2 regions of the Paenibacillus uliginis N3/975 genome follow, and region 2 is predicted to be linked to the other one. Evidence: riboswitches for the same ligand, from Rfam matches in the RefSeq annotation. Region 2 holds a riboswitch; the other holds the start of a gene.
What was found. A riboswitch is a leader RNA that binds a small molecule or an ion and turns the genes downstream of it on or off. The one in region 2 is predicted to bind glycine.
Positions count from the first base shown of each region.

Region 1: linked by a shared signal. The riboswitch ahead of gcvT (glycine cleavage system aminomethyltransferase GcvT) and the one ahead of B9N86_RS19135 (alanine/glycine:cation symporter family protein) in region 2 are both predicted to bind glycine.

Region 1 is NZ_LT840184.1:2,470,644-2,481,857, reverse strand. Features, by position in the region: gene B9N86_RS11805 (Ig-like domain-containing protein) at 1-298, opposite strand, end outside; gene B9N86_RS11800 (carbohydrate ABC transporter permease) at 337-1,143, opposite strand; gene B9N86_RS11795 (carbohydrate ABC transporter permease) at 1,140-1,979, opposite strand; gene B9N86_RS11790 (ABC transporter substrate-binding protein) at 2,159-3,478, opposite strand; gene B9N86_RS11785 (cache domain-containing sensor histidine kinase) at 3,669-5,405, shown strand; gene B9N86_RS11780 (response regulator) at 5,402-6,916, shown strand; gene gcvH (glycine cleavage system protein GcvH) at 7,542-7,931, opposite strand; glycine riboswitch at 8,099-8,214, opposite strand; glycine riboswitch at 8,386-8,483, shown strand; glycine riboswitch at 8,487-8,598, shown strand; gene gcvT (glycine cleavage system aminomethyltransferase GcvT) at 8,701-9,807, shown strand; gene gcvPA (aminomethyl-transferring glycine dehydrogenase subunit GcvPA) at 9,807-11,156, shown strand; gene gcvPB (aminomethyl-transferring glycine dehydrogenase subunit GcvPB) at 11,153-11,214, shown strand, end outside.
Region 2 is NZ_LT840184.1:4,027,339-4,038,552, reverse strand. Features, by position in the region: gene B9N86_RS19190 (HesB/IscA family protein) at 1-57, shown strand, start outside; gene B9N86_RS19185 (HesB/YadR/YfhF family protein) at 234-509, shown strand; gene B9N86_RS19180 (FAD-binding oxidoreductase) at 729-2,093, opposite strand; gene B9N86_RS19175 (NAD(P)/FAD-dependent oxidoreductase) at 2,537-3,583, shown strand; gene B9N86_RS19170 (MarR family winged helix-turn-helix transcriptional regulator) at 3,704-4,129, shown strand; gene B9N86_RS19165 (MFS transporter) at 4,208-5,623, shown strand; gene B9N86_RS19160 (histidine phosphatase family protein) at 5,791-6,072, shown strand; gene csaA (chaperone CsaA) at 6,371-6,700, shown strand; gene B9N86_RS19150 (DMP19 family protein) at 6,784-7,254, shown strand; gene B9N86_RS30840 (hypothetical protein) at 7,345-7,506, shown strand; gene B9N86_RS19145 (class I SAM-dependent methyltransferase) at 7,551-8,033, shown strand; gene B9N86_RS19140 (GNAT family N-acetyltransferase) at 8,059-8,598, shown strand; glycine riboswitch at 8,794-8,893, shown strand; gene B9N86_RS19135 (alanine/glycine:cation symporter family protein) at 9,045-10,388, shown strand; gene B9N86_RS19130 (hypothetical protein) at 10,853-11,214, shown strand, end outside.

The DNA.
Region 1 (11,214 bases), 1.6 Mb from region 2:
CGCCATCTTTCCCAATCGTGAACATTTCAGCAGGAGCACTATATTCGATCGTTGCCTTCGAATCATGGCTCAAATCAATCTCACTGCCGTCTTTCAACTTACCAATCACCTGTAATTGCGTCACGCCGTCCAATGGCATATTCGTTTCAGCAGCCGTCAGCCGAATAGACACGAGCGGATTGTCATTCCCGCTTGCAACTTGCGCTTGAACTGCCTCACCAGTTGCAAACACCCCTAGCATCATTGAAATAACAAGACATAATGATATGAACAGTGAACCCGATTTATTTCTGAACATAATACGCCCCCTTTTTCGATCATGATTGATATTGTCCTCTACCCCTTAATTGCTCCCTCTACCATTCCTTTCACGAAATACTTTTGCAGAAACAGATAAACGACGGTAAGCGGCAGCATCCCGATAAAGCATCCTGCGGCGACTGAGCTAATATTGCTGTGGAATTGCGAGACGAACCCCGACAAAGCAACCGGAATCGTCATCATCTCTTTTTTCTGCAAGAAGAATACGGAGAACTGATAGTCGTTCCATACCTGAACCCCGATCAAAATGACGACAGTAGCCGTTATCGGCTTCAACAAAGGAAATATAATCCTCAAAAAAATGCCGTACCGGCTGCAGCCATCGATCAGCCCTGCTTCATCCAGCTCCCTCGGAACGGTGCTCACAAAGCCGGTAAACAAGAAAATCGTCATCGGAAGCGAAAACGTAACTTGCGTCAGTATGATTGCCCAGTATGTATTGATCCCGCCGACGTCTACGATAAATTTGTACAAAGGTACGAGAATCGTCAGCGCCGGTACGATCAAGCATGAGATACAGAGCGTATAAACGAACCGGTTCCATCTCGTTGCATGGCGGGCAAGCGGATAGGAAGCACACGCTCCGATAAGCACCACGAGAATGACCGCAAGCAGCGTAACGATCCCATTGTTCAATACGGCTCGACCCAGCTGGGCATCCTTCCATGCATGAATGAAATTCTCGAAATGAAGAGACGACGAAGGCATCCATTTACTGCTCGTATCCTCGATCGGCTTAAAGGACAGATTGACTAAAATGTAAAAAGGGATGCTGTGGATGATCAGGATGATCAAGGCAGCGATATATTTAATAGCCTTCATGCATCCACTTCCTTTCGACGCAGCAGCACGAGAGCCGTTATGCTGATGACAGCGATAATGACGAACATGAAGTTCCCAAGCGCTGCCGCATATCCTGCATCCTGACGGGCGAAGTACAAATTGTACATCATCGTGGACAGAGACTGCGTCGCATAACCCGGCCCACCGTTCGTCATGGCCACAATGACATCGAATAGTTTCAAGCCTCCGATGAGGTTGAGCACGATATTGATCGTAATCGCCGGCATCAGCAGCGGAAGGGTAATCCCCCTGAATCGGCTCCACCAGCCAGCCCCATCGATATTGGCCGCTTCGTAGTACTCCCTTGATATGGATTGCAGCCCTGCTAAAAAAATAATCATCGCGATTCCCATGTACTGATAGGTGTTGACCAAGGTGATCATCCATACGGCACGCGATCCGTTCGCCAGCCAATCGACGGCCTCCCCGCCGAACAGACCCATTGCATCATTCAATGCGCCGCCGTCATATTGGAAGAAGAAGTAGCTGATATAACCCATAATTAAAGGGCTGATAATGACGGGGAGATACACGATCATTCGGACAAGGCCTTTCCCTCTTATTTTCTGATCCAGAAACAAGGCGTAAGCCAGGCCCATCACATTTTGAAATAGAGTGCTGCCGAATCCGTAAATGAACGTGTTCTGAATCGTCTGCAGAATCTTTTGGTCCGAAAACATAAGCCGGTACTTTTCCAATCCTACCCAAGCGTAACTCTGGGAGTAGCCATCCCAGTTGGTGAAGGAAATTTTAATTCCTTGAATAAGCGGGTAAAAGATGAAAACGGCGAATAACAGTAATGCCGGGACGTACATCAAATTGAGTATTCCGGCAGAATAAATCCATCTGACTACAAAGTTGGATTGCGATTGCGCAATTCCTCCTCGCGAGGAATCAACCCCTGACAGACTTCTAGCCATACGCTCCCTCCTAGGTGTTAAATTAGCCCGCAGGAAGGCAAGCAACCCGCAGGCCATTTCCTTATCATTCTGCTTTATTGAGCAGCCCGCAATCTTTCGTATTCCTTTTTCATGTTTTCCGAAAATTCGCGAGGCGTAATGCCTCCTGCCAACAAATCCTGGCCATTTTTGCACATGACATCCCACATCCCGTTCGGCAAGTACACTCGATCAAAGTACGGGAACACTCGCAAATCTTTATACTTTTCAAAGTCGGCCGTTAAGTCGCCTGCAGCGATCGATACGCCGTCAATTCCGGGAGGAAGCGCATTCGAGGCCGAAACTAAAGCGACGTTCTCCGGTTTGGCGTAGTAAGCGACGAATTTCCGGGCCGCTTCACTGTGCGGGGAATCCTTCCATACTCCCCATGTCGTCTTCTCCCCTCCAACCAAGGTTGGAGCATCGCCCGCCACGACTGAATGGATCGGCATCAAGCCTGCTTTCAAATCAGGGTTGAACTTCTTCGCTTCTTCAATAAGGAACGGGCCATAGATGCCGAATGCCGCCTTTCCTTCGGCGAAAGCCTTCGCGGAATCGCTATATTTGGCTGTCAGGACATCCTTGTTTAAGTACCCCTTCTCCTGCAAGGATAAGAACATTTGCGGCAGGGCGTCGAAGCGATTCCAATCGAATGTGCCGTCCAGCAGCTGCGCAGCATCATTCTTCTCCGGGCTTATAAAGACCGATGTCGCATAGAAATCGAAAAATTGCCCAATCGGCCATGAATCCGCTCCTCCAATATGAATAGGGACCACTTCTCCGCCACTTTTCGTTTTGATATCTTCAGCAGCCTTCATCAACTCGTCCCATGTCATTGGAACCTGTATGCCATACTTCTCAAGCACTGCAGCATTGTATACGGGACTCCCCTTGTCCTCGTCCATCGGCAGCACAAACACTTTCCCCTGCTCGTCGGTCACGGACGGCTTGATTGTGGCGCTCAACTTGCCTGCCCATTCCTCGTCTTTCAGATCGGCTAAATACGCACCGTAGCGAACCTTGGCCCAGCCGTGCGTAGCGAACACATCCGGCAGCTCGTTGGACGCCATCTTCATCCTCATAATGTTCTCGTACTCGGCACCCGGCGCGCTGAAATCCACTTTAATTTCCGGATTCTCCTGCATGAATTTGTTTGCAATATCCTGCAGCACTTTCGCGGGTTCACCGACAACGTTGGTCATGACGGTTAGATTTACCTTGGCATTTCCATCATTCCCCGTTGTTTGACCCGAATCGCTATTGGATGTCTTTCCTCCCGCCGCGTCGCCCCCTGTACTCGATGTACCGCAAGCTGCGAGCAGAAATGCAGCGATAACAAGAATCGTAAGCATTTTGAACCCATTCATCTGTCTCATCCGTATCCCCCTTGCTATAAAGTTGTATGTTATTCCATCATTTCAGTCCTAACGATATCATTAATGATTGCGCTTTCATATGCTGCAAACCTACGATTGCACCGCTCATTTCTACACTATCGATTTTCGTATTGACTTACCTGCGGAGTGTACCTATCCTTTATACAAGAATGAAGGAGGTTGATCCGTTATGGTCACGTTCAAGTCTCTACGCTCGAAGCTCACGCTAGTGTATGCTCTGACCATTGTCACTCCATTTTCCATCTTGGCTTTTGCACTCCCCTTCTACGCCCAATATGTGCTCACCAAAGATACGGAGAAGCTAACCGAAGGAACACTCCATGCCGTAGCCGGCAATATTGAAACCTATTTGGATGATTTGGAGCGGTTGACGGCCTCTCCCTATTTGAACGATAATGTCATTCAGTCGCTTAAAATCATTGCCGACAATGTATACGATTCTGCAAGCGCATACACGAAACTGCAGACGGATCGTGCTTTAAAAGGAACGCTGCCCAACTATTTAATTAACACTCGCAAAGATATTCTCAGTACGCTCATGATTACGATGAACGGAAAGCCATATTTAACGACTAAAAACAATAGCATCGACCTCATACCGAACTTTCCATTCCAGGACGAATCATGGTATCAACAAGCCATAGAAAAAAACGGGAAAGTCGCGTTCATCAGTTCCCACCCGCAAACTTACTTGACCAACCCCTCAGACATCCAAGTGTTTTCCGTATCCCGTTTAATCAAAAATCCGGATTCCGGACAACCGCTCGCCGTCATATCGGCCGATGCGGATACGAATGTACTCGAGAAAATAACGAAGGATATTCAATTTAACGTCAGTTCAGTTGTCGCGATCGTAGATGAAAGAAAAAATGTGATCTATGCGGGCAAGCCGCTGACCGATGAAATGATCAAGCAGCTTCGAGCGAGAGGAACCCCCAACGCACAAGAAACCGGATACGTTACCGTTTCTCAAACCATCAAACCGGCAAATTGGGAAATTACCGTGTTTTTATCCAATGAGGAGATACAACAGAAAGTACGCTGGATGTACATCACGGCGGTTTTGATATCGATTGGAGGACTCTTCGTCACTTTCTTTATTTTTCTTTACTCCTCGCAATGGATCGTCAAGCCGATCGCTCAAATGAAGGCAGTAATGACCAAAGTACGCAATGGGAATATGCAAGCACGCTACGAAGGGGAGGGATCGGACGAACTTTCCTATCTCGGACAGTCATTAAACAAGATGGTCATGCAACTGGACGAATTAATCAACCGGGAATATAAAGCGGTGCTGGCACAGCGAAATGCAGAATATCGAGCCTTGCAATCGCAAATTCAGCCCCATTTTCTATACAACGTGCTGTCCGGCTTTATCGGGTTGAACCGCATTGGAGACAAAAAGAAGCTGGAGAGCGCCATTATTTCGCTGAGCGGCATGCTTCGTTACATCCTGGAGGAGAATCAATGGACAACGGTCGAACAGGAATTCAATTTTTTAACAAAATATGCATTACTGCAGCAGCTTCGCTTCCAGGATAGGCTGACGATCCAGATTCATCATGACACGGAGACTGCCCAGTTCCGTATTCCGAAATTGCTTATTCAACCTCTATTGGAGAACGCGATTATCCATGGAGTTGAACCCGATGATCAAGAGCATGCCATTTATATATCCGCATTGATAGCAAGCGAGGACGGCAACGCGCAAATATGCATCGAAGTGCGTGACGACGGCGTCGGCTTCGATCCGAACGCGTCACATTCTCAATCGCATGTCGGCCTCGCCAACGTAAGGGCAAGATTGCAGCAAGTCTTCCCGAAAGCAACATTAACCGTGAACAGCGAGCTCGGAATCGGCACATGCATTGCAATCAAAATCCCTAAGGAGGAGAATGCATCATGAATATCTTAGTTGCAGACGATGAAAGCTTGATCAGAGCCAGCCTGAGAAGCATGCTGGACGAACTGGGCATGCCTGTCCACGTCATCGGGGAAGCCCGTAACGGTGAAGAAGCGATTCGTTTCGTAACCGAGCGGCAGCCCGATCTTGTATTCGTTGATATTCGAATGCCGAAGCTGAACGGCTTGGAAGTAATCGCTCATGGCAAAACAGTGTCCCCTCATACCAAATGGATTATTTTAAGCGGCTATTCGGAGTTCCAATATGCGCGAGAGGCGATACGCCTTGGGGCGTGCAACTATTTGCTAAAGCCGATCAGTCTGGAAGAAGTCCACGACAGCTTGACCCACGTACAAGAGCTGCATGATGCGCACATCATGGAACGTAGCCGTCAGATCGAACATGCGATTGTTTCGAGTATTCAGGGCAGAAGTGGGGTCAGCCAGGGCGATCATTTACTTGAAACGCTGCATTGCAAAGCAAGTGTGTTCTATTTCGATGATTTCCTATGCGATCATGAAGAACATGAACGACAACAACGATTCATCGAAACCTTGCGCAGCCTGATCCATAATCAATCTCTTACTAACAGTCTTTATTCCTTGGCAATGTCGCTTCCGGGCGGCCAACCCGCGATATTGTGGGCATGGCCGGCTTTGCACCATCATCAAGCGCTAGAGCTGCAGCAGAAGATGGAGAGAACCGTGAAGCATTTGCTTCAGGATCAGCTTGCCGCTTCCCGTGCAATTACGACGATACAATTAGAGGAGTGTTCGAATCTGCAAACGATGGTGGGGCAGATCGAAGAACTGCAGCGAGTCTCTTCCCTACGCGTGCTGTTCCCGATTGGAGGAGTCTATCCGCTAAGTGAGTTAAGCACAATAATTGAACGAGCCGAGTGTCTTCCTATAAGCACTCACGTAGATAATCTACGCCGATTATTCCGCCGGGAAGACTATCTTGGATACCTAAAAGCTGTCGATTGCATGGAGAAAGAATGGAACGGGGCACTCTCTGCGGATCAACACCTATGGCGCCGTATTCATGAATATATTTCACGTTCGCTCGGCATCACGTTAGAGCCGGGAACGTGCGTGGATCAGGCAAGCTGGTTTGCTCTTTTGAAAAATCATGGCGATCGCATGTTATCCCAGGCTTCGCGACACGACAATTCGTCCAAAGATATCGTGCAGCAAGTGATCGCTTATGTGGAGCAGCAGTATATGCATGACATCGGAATCAAGCAAATCGCGGATATGTTCCATGTGACGCCTAACTATTTAAGCTCTTTGTTCCATAAAAAGCACGGCAGTACCTTTCTAAAATACGTAACCGAAACGAGAATGCTGAAAGCGAAGGAGCTCCTGCTTAAGGAGCCCCATCTCAAAGTGCAGGAGGTTGCCGAAGCCGTTGGTTATTACAGCCCGCGCCATTTCACGAAGCTGTTCACAGAATATACCGGATGCTATCCGTCAGAGTTCCGTGAAAGGAATAAGGTGCACACGTTTTTGTAGAACCCGTTCATGATATTAAGCTCTCTCCAATGTTCCGGTATAGAAATACTAAACCCGAAGTCTTGGTGAGTATCAAGTAACAATTATGTGTTTTTATCATTCGTAAAACGACTTGTACCCAAACATAGTAAAACCTGATGTAGACATATGGAATAAAGCGGGGGTAATGAATATGGGATAACAGTGTTTCACTCGACATCTTTTGGCTTTCGGTAGAGGGCTTAAACGGATGACGCTTCCGTCTGGATTTGATGCAATCCTTGAAACAATCAGTAACCAGCTTACGCAGATACAAGACAACTTTAAAGATTCATGAGACAAAAGGATTATTTGTCATGCAATCTTATTGTTGCCTTCGTTGTTTTTGTTGTTCAGAAAGGAGGATTCGTATAGCTATCCGTTCTTCCATTACACCAAAATCACTGGTTCCTTATCTATAACCACTGATTTCGCGGCACCGTCAAATTGAGATATGTTTTAGACTAATCCACATAATTCCAACTCTTGAATTGTACTATTGTGCCCCCTTGACAATCCAGCAAATAAAAAAGTCCACGATCTAATCGTGGACAATACTCATTTAAGAGCGTTCTTCATCAAACATTCTTATCTAAATTTATTTAAATTAATCCACCTTAGCCCGATATGCTTCCGCAGTAAGCAGCTTGGCAAGTGCTTCCTCCAGATCGCCTTCAACTTCGATCTCAACAATCCAACCGCCTTCGTACGGTTCACTGTTCACCAGCTCCGGCTGCGACTCAAGATCTCCATTCAACTTGGTTATTTTACCGGATACCGGACAATAAAGCTCCGATACCGTCTTTACGGATTCAATTGATCCTATGCTATCCCCTGCAGCTACGTCTGATCCAACCTCCGGCAGCTCCACAAAAACAATATCGCCCAGTTGGCATTGTGCGTGATCGGTAATTCCAATACGTACGATGTTGCCTTCCACCTTCAACGCCCATTCATGATCTTCACTGTACACCAATTGCTCTCTGATTTCACTCATTTGAATTTCCTCTTTTCTTAATATGAAATGGATTCAAACAAAATAAAAAAAGGACAGGAAAAGACTCGCGCCTCTTCTCTGTCCTCGGTACCTGAGAGTTTATGAACGACCGTCTCTTTTACGGCCCTTCGTTTCCCCTTTGGCGGCTTTCGCTCTCTCCAGAGTTGCGTCAGACAGCGGTACTTTTACCTGAGAGATTACTCGTTAACCGGCAGGTGTAACGAATTGCTCCTTCGGTGCCGCCACCTTAATTGGCGTTGCGGTCTCTCCCGTCCATCGTCATCCACAATATGTAATTTGATTGATTTCTTCCACAGGATAAAGCACTTAGCAGATCATGTCAATATAGCTGACAAAAATAATATTTTTTGACGAACTAAAGGTTGACACGTTACAGAGACCGACGGTTATAATGATGTGAAGAACAAAAAGCATAATAGAGCTGAATAAGCGGATGAAGGTATTGGGAGAGATTACCGACTAACGGGTAACGCCGAAGGAGTAAACCGAAACAACGGTGAATCTCTCAGGCAAAAGGACTTTTACTGGACGCACCTCTGGAGAGAATCCTGATACATATAGGATCACCAAAGGGGAAACTCACACGCGCTTCATATCTTGCTTACATAATTTGTGTAGAGGTAACTCTCAGGTACAAAGGACAGAGCAGAAGGACAATGATACGGCAAAGCTTGCTTTGCGCGTATGTTATTCCTTTTGCCTGTCTTTTTTTGTGTAGTCCCAATTTCATGCTAAAGAGGTGCTCAAAATGAGTTCATTGCAACGAACGCCGCTTTACCCGCTTTACTCGGATTTCCCATCCGTCCGCTGCATCGATTTTGGAGGCTGGGAGCTGCCTGTACAGTTTCACGGAATTGTTCGAGAACACGAAGCTGTACGCCGACAAGCCGGTCTGTTCGACGTTTCCCATATGGGTGAATTTCTGGTAACCGGGCCAAACGCCGAGGTTTTTTTGCAGCAAATGGTTACTAATGATGTTTCGCGGTTGTCTGTCGGTCAGGCCCAATATGCTCCTATGTGCAATGATAACGGCGGCACCGTGGACGATCTGCTAGTCTACAAGCTCTCAGATAATCAATTTATGCTAGTTGTGAATGCATCTAACATCGACAAGGATTTACAGTGGTTAAAGGACCATCTCATCGATGGCGTTGACCTTCAAAACATCTCGATAGAAACCGCTCTCATTGCCCTGCAGGGTCCTGAAGCCGCGGCTATTTTATCTAAGGTGAGCGATGAACCTGTTCATACACTGTCATCTTTTCATTTTATTCAAAACGCGGATGTATGCGGTACCTCCGTTCTCCTCTCCCGTACCGGTTACACCGGCGAGGACGGCTTCGAAATATATTGCCCAGCTGAATCTGCTTCGGCCATATGGACAGGGCTGCTCGCTGCCGGCGAGCCGAACGGCCTGATTCCGGCAGGGCTTGGTGCGCGTGATACTCTTCGATTCGAAGCTAAGCTCGCGCTGTACGGCCAAGAACTGTCAGACACCATTTCTCCGCTTGAAGCAGGTCTTGGATACTTCGTAAAGCTGGACAAAGGCAACTTTATTGGACGAGATGCATTAGCTCTGCAAAAGAACGAAGGTGTATCCCGTAAGCTTGTTGGTGTTGAACTAATTGATCGCGGGATCCCCCGCTCTCATTACCTGGTGTATGTGGACGATTCTCTAATCGGTGAAATCACTAGCGGTACGCAGTCACCAACGTCGAAGCGAAATCTCGGCCTTGCACTGATCGACAGCAGATATGCTCCAGTAGGGACTGAGGTTTCGATTGAAATTCGCGGTAAGCGACTTAAAGCGATCGTAGTAAAGACACCATTTTATAAAAAAGGAGAAACCTTATGATGAAGCATCGTTATTTACCGATGACTGAGCAGGATCAATCTGAAATGCTTGCCGCTGTTGGCGCGGAATCCATTGAGGATCTATTTGCAGATATTCCTGCTGAGGTGCGTTACGACGGAGTTCTGCCCATGTCCGAAAAACTAAGTGAGCCTGAACTTCTAAAGTATATGAACGGACTTGCCGCTCGCAATGCTGATTTTGAACGTTACACCAGCTTTCTGGGTGCAGGGTTGTACGATCATCATATTCCTGTTGTACTTAATCATGTCATTTCACGATCCGAATTTTACACAGCGTATACGCCTTACCAGGCGGAGGTCAGTCAAGGTGAGCTGCAAGCGATCTTTGAATTTCAATCTTATATCTGTGAGCTGACCGGGATGAAGGTAGCCAATGCCAGTATGTATGACGGCTCCACTGCTCTTGCAGAAGCGGCGGCACTTGCGTCAGGCGCTACGAAGCGCAAGAAGATTGTCATTTCCCGTACCGTTCATCCGGAAGCTCGGGAAATAGTCCTTACTTCTGCTCACGGCCTTGGCCTTGAAGTTGTAGAGGTAGGCTTCAAAAACGGCGTTACCGACACCGATGCTTTGGCGTCTGCTATTACAGATGATACGGCTGCAGTCCTTATCCAATCTCCAAACTTCTTCGGATGCATTGAGGACGTAAAAGCCATCGAGCCGCTAGTTCATGCCCAAAAATCACTGCTCGTGCTTAGTGTGAACCCGCTTTCCCTTGGCCTGCTTGAATCACCTGGAGAACTAGGTGCTGACATCGTTGTCGGCGATGCCCAGCCCCTAGGTATACCAGCTTCGCTTGGCGGTCCGACCTGCGGTTTCTTCGCGGTATCCGAGCCGTTGATGCGCCGTATTCCAGGCCGGATTGTCGGCCAGACCGTCGATCGGGACGGCAAGCGCGGCTTCGTTCTTACGCTGCAAGCCCGTGAGCAGCATATCAGACGCGAAAAAGCGACATCGAACATTTGTTCCAACCAGGCATTATTGGCACTTTGCGCCTCTGTGTATATGTCTACCCTTGGAAAGATGGGTATGCAGGAGGTCGCATTGCTTAATGTCCGTAAATCGCATTACGCCTCCGAATGCATCACGAAAGGCTCCCTAGATATAGAATTCGCTTCGCCATTCTTTAATGAATTTGTCGTGAAATTGCCAGATGGGGTTGATTTAAAAGAAGTTAATGCTAAACTCCTCAAGGCTGGTTACATCGGCGGCTACGATCTTGGGCTAGCCTATCCGGAGCTGCAGGGTCGCATGCTCATCGCCGTTACGGAACGGCGAACTAAAGAAGAAATTGAGCGATTCATCGGAGAATTGGAGGCAATCGTATGAAACCGGAAAAAGCGCTGATCTTCGAACTAAGTAAACCGGGCCGAGTGGCCTATTCCTT
Region 2 (11,214 bases):
TGCGGAGCCAGCTTTCGGACTGCCACTTACCGGGGCAAAGCGAAAAAATGCGATTGATTGTCCAGAAAAAGATGGTTGAAAAAAATGACCTTTGTAATTACGTCTGGGTGTGTTGGAGAAAAAGCGGAAGATTGTATTGATGTATGTCCTCTCGATTGCATTAAGGACGGCGAATATCAATAATAATTGACTTTTTCAAAAACGGATAGAGAGGGATCGAGGAGGAATACATATTGAAGATTATCGTTACGGATGCAGCAGTGGATTGCTTCAAGAAGGACTGGGAATATTCCATAGGAGACTATGTACGTATATATGTCCGGTATAGTGGCGGTGGGGAAGATGCATTCGCATTTGGCATTACGAGAGACGAGCCACGTTATCCCGCAATATCGAATGTTTATGGCGGTATTACATTTTTTATCGAGGAAAATGATTTATGGTATTTGGATGGCCGCGATCTGACAATCGATTGCTTCCATGAGGATATTGTATTTGCCCGGGGGTGAGCTGTCCGAGCTTCATCCCAGAAGGAATCGCAAAGAAAATATACGACTTAATGGAAGTATAAAAAAACAGCGATCTATCGAAAATGAAAATATCCCTTTTGCGGTGAAGCCATTGTCGTGCATCATGCAATTGGCCATCATGAAGGAAAAGGAATAAATGCATCTTATACAAAACACTCCACCTCAATTCTGAAGTGGAGTGTTTGACGTGAAGCTGCGCTAAACTTGCGGTTCAATATTATGATTATGCCGGAACAGGTTGGTTGGGTCGTATTTCTGCTTGAGGGTCGCCAATTTTTCGTAATTGTCCCCGTATGTATCTTTGGTAATTTGGCGATCGGCCTGAACGGTATTCAGATAGGACGTGCTGCGAAGTGAATATGGCAGCATCGCCTCATAAACGGAATCAATCCATTCCTTGCACTGCTTCGCTTCTTCCATTGGAAAATCGATGTCGAATAAGAGAAGGAATGATGCATCCCGAACGGCAAACGCCGTTGCGTCTGGAGACACGCGATTCATTCGGCCGTGGCATTCCCAGAATTGAACCAATACGGACGGTCTTGGTAATTGCTCCAATTTACCCAGCAGGGCGTCAATCGTTTCATCGTTTAACTCTTTAACAAACAGCGATGACCCATAAACAGGGACATCCTTTGGAGCCACCTGGTCAAATCTCGATTGCAGCTCCGTATATCGGACGATACCTGTGTTATCCGAGATCGGTTGAGCCAATTCGCGCAGTGGTTGAACGGCTTTTTCTCCATCGGCTTTATCACCTGAGTACAAACCGGCTATAATAATGACTCGTTTATTGTGCAACGACTCGGGTACACCCGGAGCGGCAGGCATTTGAACGGTCATCATATTAAACGACACTTCGTCGGGAGCTGTTCGTAAAAAAGCTTGCGCATTATGCAAAACTTGTTTTGCATCCTTGTAATCGTACATGACGTCAATCGCCAGAACTTCAGGTCCAATCGGATACAATTGAAATTCAAATGAGGTGACAACACCGAAGTTGCCTCCGCCACCACGTATAGCCCAATACAGATCGGGATGTTCCTGTTCGCTGACCTGAATCGCTTCGCCTTCGGCCGTAACGATATGGGCCGATACGATATTGTCGCTCGTTAAGCCGTATTTACCTCTCAAGTAACCGATCCCGCCGCATAAAGCGAGTCCGGCGATGCCCGTTTCCGTAACGGTTCCCGTTGGCGTCGCCAAGCCGAACTTTTGCGTTTCCGCATCAACTTCGCCCAACGTTGCTCCGGCTTCTACAATCGCGATGTGTCGCTTTGTATCGACGGTCACCTTACGCATATCGGATAAATCTATCATGATGCCGTGATCGCATACCGCCGTTCCGGCCACGTGATGACCGCCGCCACGGATCGATACCGTGAAGCCCTTTTCTTTAGCAAATTTTACGGCAGCGACAACATCGGAAACGGCTTTGCAAACCAAAATCGCCGCCGGATGTTTATCTACGGAGGTGTTCCAAACCTTTCGTCTTTCGTTGTAGCCTTCCTCGCCCGGTACAATGAGACGTCCGTTCACATTAGCCTTTAATTGCTCGAACAATTGAGATCCCTCCTTGGTATTGTGGATTGTCCACCACTCTTTTCAGACTCGATCGTTATCGTCGTAGATGGAACTGTGTTCATTGTAGGTTACATAACATACATAGTAAACATAAATATATATTATATATCGGATGTATTTTCGATACTATGCCACTTAATAGTTGAGGACTTCTCAAGCTGTGCTGCAGCGATCGAACTACTGGCGACGGAGGTTGTACCTGCTATATGACGGGAGACTGCCCGGAATCAGAGGCATCATAATCCAATGCGGTCGAGATGTATACCAGATGAATAAAGATGTATATTGACAAATCAGAATGCTGGTACCATACTTATTAATCATATTTATATATAAAGTTTAAAAATATGATTAATAAGTTGCTTGGACGTGTAATTCTTGCTGCATGTCCGGGACGATTCAGATGAGGTGAAGGTGAGATAATGACAGAGAACCTGGAGTTATATGATGTTACTATTTTGGGAGGTGGCCCTGCGGGGATGTATACTGCTTTCTACAGCGGGATACGCGAATTAAAGACGAAGGTGATCGACGCCCAGTACCAATTGGGAGGCACACTGTTGTATTATTTGGACAAGATGGTGTGGGATGTAGGTGGAATACCGCCAATAACAGGCAAACAGCTGACTGAGCATTTGATCCAGCAGGTGAATACATTTGAACCAACCATTGTGTTGGGGCAAGAAATTGACGATTTGGAGCGAAGGGATGACGGTACTTTTGTACTTACCTCCACAGCCGGAGATCGGCATTGGACGCGAACTATTATTATGGCGATTGGCTTTGGCGGATTGCGCAAGTCGGTTAAGATCGAGATCGACGGGGCAGAACGCTACGAAAATACGAATTTATATTATTCGGTACATAATCTGGAAGACTTTCGGGGCAAGCGGGTATTGATCTCTGGAGGCGGTGATTCGGCTGTTGATTGGGCGAATGAGTTGGAACCGATTGCGGCGAGTGTGACGTTGGTTCATCGGCGTGACCAATTCAAGGGGCTTGAGCGAAGCGTATCAAACATGAAAGCTTCTTCCGTGTCGATTCGGACGCCTTATCGGGTGGAGGGGTTTCATAGTGAAGACGGAGTGTCGATTCAGCAGGTCAATATATGCCATGCAGAATCGGGGGAGAGTGAGCAACTGCATGTGGATGCGGTGATTGTATGCCATGGGGTGACATATGAGTATGGACGGATTCGGGAATGGGGACTCGGCATTGGCAAATGGAATCTTGACGTAACCGATAAAATGGAAACGGCGATTCCCGGCATTTTCGCTGTGGGCGATTTCGTTCATTATGGGAGCAAGGTCATGCTTATTGCCGGGGCGTTCAATGATGCAGTGCTGGCCCTAAACAGTGCGAAGCTGTATATCGAGCCAAATGCGGAGAAGATGGCCAGAATATCGTCCGAAAACACCCGATTCAATGAATTAAACCGGCAGTTAGGCGTAGTTGACGATGACGAGTAAAAAGGGAACTAAGCCATCCCTTTAATACCACTGGCGCCTGAGAGCATTGACACGTTGCAAGGGCTGGAATTATAATGGTCATAGCAACTATCATCATGTCAATTATCATGGAGGCCTCCATTGGAATTAGAAAAATATATAGGCGTTATTGTACACCGGGCTGATCTGAAGCTGAACAACTATTATCAAAAAGTAGTTAACCCCTTTGACATTACAGTCGATCAATGGGAAATACTAGTCATTCTGTGGGAAAGGGAGGGAATTACTCAAAAAGAGCTTGCCGAAAGATTGTACAAGGATCAGACGAACATTGCCCGCATGCTGTTCAAGCTGGAGAAGAAAGGTTTTATTTATCGTGTGACGCATGAGACGGATCGGAGATCTCTACGCGTATATTTGACCGATAAAGGACACGAGATTAAAGATGAAATTCTTGCTCCTTCGATTGAAGCGTACAAGAAAACGATTGAAGGATTAACGGAAGAAGAAGTTGAGACTTTCCGCAGGATTCTTTCTGTCATGTACAACAATGTTAAAGATCTCTAAAGGAGGTCAGGGAATATAGTTGTCATGACCATTATGATCAAAGCTAGTATATAATAAGAAGTTGTGGAGAGTGATACGATGGAAACAAATCATACTAAAGCCGGAATTTTTGACGTTCCGTACCGAGCGTTGACAATTGGTATTATTCTTGCCGTAACAACCGTAGCATTTGAAGGGCTGGCCATTACGACGATTGCTCCTAATGTGGCGCAGCATTTGAACGGTCTGCATTTATATGGATGGATATTCAGCTCTTTTTTATTGTCGCAAATCGTTGGTTCCATGATCATCGGACAGCAGATTAACAAACTAGGCGTGTATACCTCATTTATCGTATCAATTCTCATCTTTGTGATCGGTATAACGGTTGCGGGGACTTCCGTGAATATGCCCATGTTAATCGCAGGGAGAGCGTTTCAAGGTTTTGGCGCGGGTGCGATTATAACCTGTGTTTACTACAGCATTACATTAAGTTATCCCGACGCGCTCAGAACGAAAATACTTGCTGCATTTTCAAGCGCTTATATTATGCCGGCATTAATCGGTCCTTATTTGGCAGGACTTCTGGCGGAATTTTTCTCGTGGAGAGTTGTATTCTGGTTTGTTCTTCCGTTGATCGCTTTAGCCGTCATGCTGACTCTTCCTTCATTCCGTAAGCTTCAGCTTCAGGCAAGCGTGAATAACACAACGATTAAAAAAGGCTTTTCCAAAGAAGTGTATGCGATTATATTAACTGTCGGTACGGGATTGCTGCTAACTGGGTTAGGTTGGATATCCGAATGGAAAGGAATTGTGCTGACGATTGCAGGAGTTCTCATCATGATTAAACCTTTGCGCAAGTTATTGCCAGAAGGTACCTTTACTGTTAAAAAGGGTTTGCCGGCAACTATCGTTACAAGAGGGTTATATGTTGCGTGTTACGTTGCTACGGAAAGCTACGTTGTGTTGGCGCTAACCGAAGTGAAGGGGTTTTCTGCAGATCTCGCAGGGTTGATTGTTGCTGCTGGTGCATTAAGCTGGTCTACCGCAGCTTGGCTGCAATCCCGGTTTGATGAAAGAGACGGCGGCACCGGCAGAAGAAAACGAGTAATTATCGGTATCGGTATCATGATCGTTGGAGTCGCGTTAGTTATCGCTTCAATCAGGCTTCCAGACGACGGACTCGTATATGCATTGATATCGCAGCTATTCACAGGATTCGGCATCGGCCTGGCCAATCCGACGACAGGCGCTATCGCACTGCAGCATGCCCGGGCAGGCGAAGAAGGGGAAGTTTCCGCCGTTATTCAATTCATCGATGCATTTAGTCCGGGACTAAGCATCGGGATCGGCGGAGCTTTAATAGCGATTAGCGAAACGTTTAAGTGGGGCATTTTTACGGGGGTTATGCTGGCGTTGTTGATTCAGCTGCTTTTTATCATCATAAGTTTTGTCATTTCCTTCCGCATACAAAAAGAAAAGCAGGCTAAACAGTCTTCGTTTCCATTGACGTAATGGGTCTGTAGAATCGTTATTGATAGGAAGAAGGCCATAGAAGATCTGAAAGAAGTCGAATTGTTGGAAGACTTTTGTTAGAACCCATTGTTAAATAAATGGGTTCTTTTCTGCGTTTTAGTTCAATACGAGAACGAGTTTTAAGTTCGAAGAATCTGGATAACTGGATGGAACTCTTAAAGGAAACATATGAGAACCTAGAAATAGTTTATGAAGGAGGAGAATCATCCAGAGAAGCAATGAATAGAGGAATGGAAGTAATTAACGAAATTATCAACGGACCATACCAAAATGTAGTGGTAGTAACTCATGGTGCATTAATGTCTTTGATATTAAAGTATTTTAATAATTCTATAGGATATGAAGAATGGCGTAAATTAACAAATCCTGATATTTATTTAATAAGTAAAGAAAATCAGGAATATGAAGTGGGTCGAATTTGGATGTAGACTTAGTGGCAGATAGTGAGCAGGAAGACGACATTACCTGTTTACATCGTATTTGCGCTGCAATACTAACACTTCTGGGTTTGCCAGAGACATTTTGATGAAGCGGTATTTGTTAAGTCGGAGGTGTTTAAGAGCATGTTGAAGGCATCTCAAGATAGCACTTAATCATATAACAACGATTTTTCGCTGCGATCTGAAATTCCTTGATCTACCTGAGGATCTTCGAGAAAAGGATTACCATTAACTATCAATTGTGATATCGTGAAATTAGTATAACTGTAAAATGGAGGCAGCAACCATGGTGACAATTGAGGATTTTATGAAATTAGATATTCGTGTCGGTACTGTTATTAAAGCAGAGCCGTTTCCAGAAGCTCGAAAACCTGCAATAAAATTAGAAATCGATTTTGGTGAGATGGGGATTAAACACTCTTCTGCTCAAATTACACAAAGATATGAACCAGAACAACTTATTGGACGTCAAGTAATCGCTGTAATGAATTTTCCTGTTAGACGTATCGCCGGTTTTAAATCGGAGGTGTTGGTCATCGGCGGTGTTCCTGTAGAGGGTGATGTGGTGCTCCTAAAACCAGATGAACCTGTTAAAAACGGTACACCTATTGCCTAAGACATTAGTGAATATTTAGTTTGGACCAAGTGTTCGTAACACTTGGTCTTTATTACATAATTAAAAAGGAGTTGAAAGCAAACTTGTTAGAACAAGTGAGTGATTCAAAAAGATACAAAGGAGAGATTAAAATAATATTTTCAAAAGACTATATCTTTCAAAGATATGATACAGATAGAGAAAAGATTTCTGAGATGTTGATTGCCATGAGCAGAAATAATCGAACTTTTGAATCACTGAATGAAAGCGAGAGGACGCTCTCATTAGCTTGCAGGCTTGATGGAGAAATTGGTAATGGTGGATTGTCACAGTATTTTTTAAATAGTGAAGGTGTATACATTGAAGAGACAATTAAATGTTTACAATCTCTTAATGCACATGAACATAGAAAAATATTTGATCAAGCTAGTACGGCATATTTATCAAATGAGGATGAAGAAACGAAATATAAATATTGGTCAGATTTAACCGAGAAGTACGATCGGATTGATTATAATTTAATATACAAGTTGTTGATTGAATTTGTAAGAAACCATTGGAATGATTTTGAATAGTGATTTTTATGAAGAGGGAACATTACAGCTCGGAATACAAGTGCTCAATCATGTGAAGTTAATAAAATACGAAATTAGGAGGGGATCTTAGTGCCAAGTCATGATGAAATATATAAGGATCTATCTTTTTCATATGAGGATATGGTTAGTCGGCAACCTGATTTAACGGAGTATATTAAAGAAATCAGGTCATATAAAGGACTGGATGTTTTAGATCTAGGGGCTGGATCAGGAGGCTTTCAAGCTTTATAGCCCTGGAAGCTAACTCACTAGTTTGTACAGATATATCTGAATCTATGTTAGAGCTTTTAGACAAAAAATTAATTAATAATAGTTTGTCTCGCAATTGGACTACCGTTGTAGCTGATCATCGAAAGCTTCCAATCGACAATGCATCAATTGATTTAATTGTATCTGGTTGGAGCATTAGTTACTTAACTAACACGGGCAATATTGATTGGAAAGAGAACCTAGAGTTAATCGTTTCTGAACTTATGCGTGTCTTGAAACCTGCAGGGACAATTATAATATTGGAGACTTTGGGAACTGGAACTGAAAGCCCCAATCCACCTAAGTTTTTAACAGAATATTATTCGCTTCTTGAGAGTAAATACGGTTTTTCACATCGCTGGATAAGGACAGATTATCAGTTTGCAAATACGACAGAAGCTAAAGAAAATATGGAGTTTTTCTTTGGCTCAGATATTTCAAGAAAGATCGATGAAAACCAGTGGTCAACCGTACCTGAATGTGCAGGAATATGGTGGAAGCATGTGTGAACGTTGATCAACCAGGGAGGATTATATGAAAATCTCAATTAGTTTGACTGACCAATCTACAAAATTTATTGTAAACAACTTGTACCCGCTATACTTACATGATTTATCTGAAATATGGGAATGGAAACCGAATAGATATGGTGTATATGAAGATGATGATATATTGACGTTGAATGAGCAAAACAAAGTTTTCGATGTCTGGTGGGAGAATCCATCTGTACTATTCCCGTATTTAGTTAGAGTAGATGATATCCCGGCAGGCTTTGCGTTTGTAGCAACTCCACCTTACACGCCTCATGGCAGTGAATTTTTCATGAATGAGTTTTTTATGTTGAGGCCATTCCGTGGGAAAGGTATAGCTGAAGCTGCAGCAGTACAAGTGTTTAATAAACATAAAGGGTCTTGGGAACTGCAAACAAACCCGACAGAAGCAAATAAGAGGGCTCAATCATTTTGGAGAAAAACAATTCAAAATTACACTTCTGAATCACACCAAGAGGAGTTTGCCAATACAGAGAATGACGGATACAAGATCATTTTTAGATTTGATAATAGTCATTTATAGACTTGTAGATATTAATATAAAGGTGTATTGCCATAGAGAACATCCTTGCGGAATCGCAGACGGTTCTCTATAATAGATAAACAACTTCATAACTGGATGAAGTTTACGGGAGACAGGCGATGGCTTGGCCGAAGGGGCAAAACTCTCAGGCGTTTGCATCATTCTCAAAGGATTGAAGCAAGCAGGACCGTAGACGGACAGAACTCTGGAGAGACTCCGCTGATGTGGGGCACCGAAGGGGCAAGACGTGTCAGTACACGTTAAAACTCTCAGGTAAAAGGACAGGGATTGCAGATATTATGCATCATTATTCGAATTTGTGATTATAATCACCTATCGTTTTATTTGCTTTTCTGCAAAAATGTCCCCAGAGTCAAATCTATCGATTTGACTCTTTTTTCGTGTCGTGAGACACATCGATATCGATGCTGAAGAGGGGAAGAGGAATGTACATGTTAGAACAATGGTTAGACAGTGTGGATCATTTTGTATGGGGGCCGCCGCTTCTTGTATTGTTGGTGGGGACGGGGATTTTTTTCACATTCCGCCTCGGTTTGCTACAAGTTTTTCGTCTGCCGCTGGCACTCAAGCTCGTATTCACCGCAAAAAATGAAGGGCAAGGAGACGTAACTAGCTTTGGCGCGCTTGCTACCGCCCTGGCTGCCACCATTGGAACGGGGAACATTGTCGGTGTAGCGACCGCTATTCAAATGGGCGGCCCGGGAGCGCTGTTCTGGATGTGGATGGCTGCTTTTTTTGGCATGGCAACCAAATACGCCGAAGGTGTGCTGGCCGTAAAGTACCGGAAGATAGACGAGAATGGGCAAGTATCGGGTGGGCCGATGTATTATATTGAACAAGGCTTGGGTGTAAGATATAAACCGCTGGCTGTGTTTTTCGCTGTGAGTGGGGTATTGGTCGCATTTTTCGGGATTGGCACCTTCCCGCAAGTCAATGCCATTGTAACGTCTACGCAGTCAAGTTTGGGTATTCCAGTCGCTGCAACTGCAGCTGTAGTGACCGCTTTGACTGCATTGGTGACCTTTGGAGGGCTCAAGAATATTACAAGGGTGACCACGAAAGTTGTGCCCATCATGGCCATTGTCTATGTGGTAACAAGCTGCATCGTGCTTATTGCCTTCGCTGATAAGCTTCCATACGCTCTGTCGCTCGTGTTTCAGAGCGCGTTCAATCCGACCGCGGCAGGCGGCGGATTTCTCGGCGCTACTGTTATGCTGGCTATTCGCAACGGCATCGCAAGAGGTGTATTTTCAAATGAATCCGGTCTTGGCAGTGCGCCGATTGCGGCCGCTGCGGCCAAGGTGAAATGGCCTGCGGAGCAGGGACTTGTGTCGATGACGGGCACTTTTATAGATACGATTATTGTATGCACACTGACCGGATTGACTCTGATTGTAACCGGCGCTTGGAATGGGGCTGCGGAAGGAGCGGAAATGACACAAGCGGCGTTTGATGCGGCATTACCGTTTGGCTCCTTAATTCTTATGTTTTGCCTCATTTTATTTGCGTTTACGACGATTCTAGGCTGGAATTATTACGGCGAACGCTGCATCGTATACTTATTTGGCGTTAAATCAATCCTGCCTTACCGCATCGTGTTTATCGTTCTGGTCGGAGTGGGCGCGTTTATCAAGCTACAAGCGATCTGGCTGCTCGCGGATATTGTGAATGGACTGATGGCACTGCCGAACCTAGTTGCCCTGCTTGGTTTGTCTGGGGTGGTTGTGACTGAAACGCGTCTTTATCTAAGGCATATGAAACAGAGATAAGAAGGGATTCTGAAAGATAATAAGAGTACAGTAAGGGCGAAGGGCATTTGGACCTCAATAAGACAATGTTTGCTGAGACATGATGGATTTTTCAAAGCGGTATAGTTGTTTATGTGATGAGTGAACAAAATATTGCATTTCCGCTATTGGGCTTACGCCCCTTGCTTTACAGATGTATAATCAAGGAAGATGATCCAGACAACACGCGACCTGACCTAAGATAGGAGATATCTAAGGCCGGGTCGTCTTTTTTTAGGTGGTGTGTCGTCATGAATACGAGAGCGATATACGATAGAACGAAGAATTATATGAAAGTCTCAACTAGTTTGACTGACCAAAAAATTATACTTCAGAATCACACCAAGAGGAGTTTGCCAATACAGAGAATGACGGATACAAGATCATTTTCAGATTTAATAATAGTCATTTATTGACTGTAGATATTAATATAAGGGTGTTTAGTTATGAAGAAAAAGACAAGAAACATGATTATAGATGAAAAAGAATATGTATATGTTTTGAATCAAAAATATAACGAAAAAAGAAGCCATATTACATTAAAGGTTTCTCTAAAAGATAAGAAAAATTTAACATTAACGTTCCTTTTTTGTACATGGGATGATCCTATTACTGGCAGCCCACTATTGATAGGCGTTGATTTGAAAAATAAAAAGACAAATAAAGTAGAAACTTTTAATTTACATCATCCAAAAACGATTAAAAAGTTCATCTTATACGGCTTAAGAAATGGTTGGACCGGAGAAAACATAATCGAATTTCAAAATGGACTAGAAATTTTAAGCGAAATGGGCTATGACATTGCTTG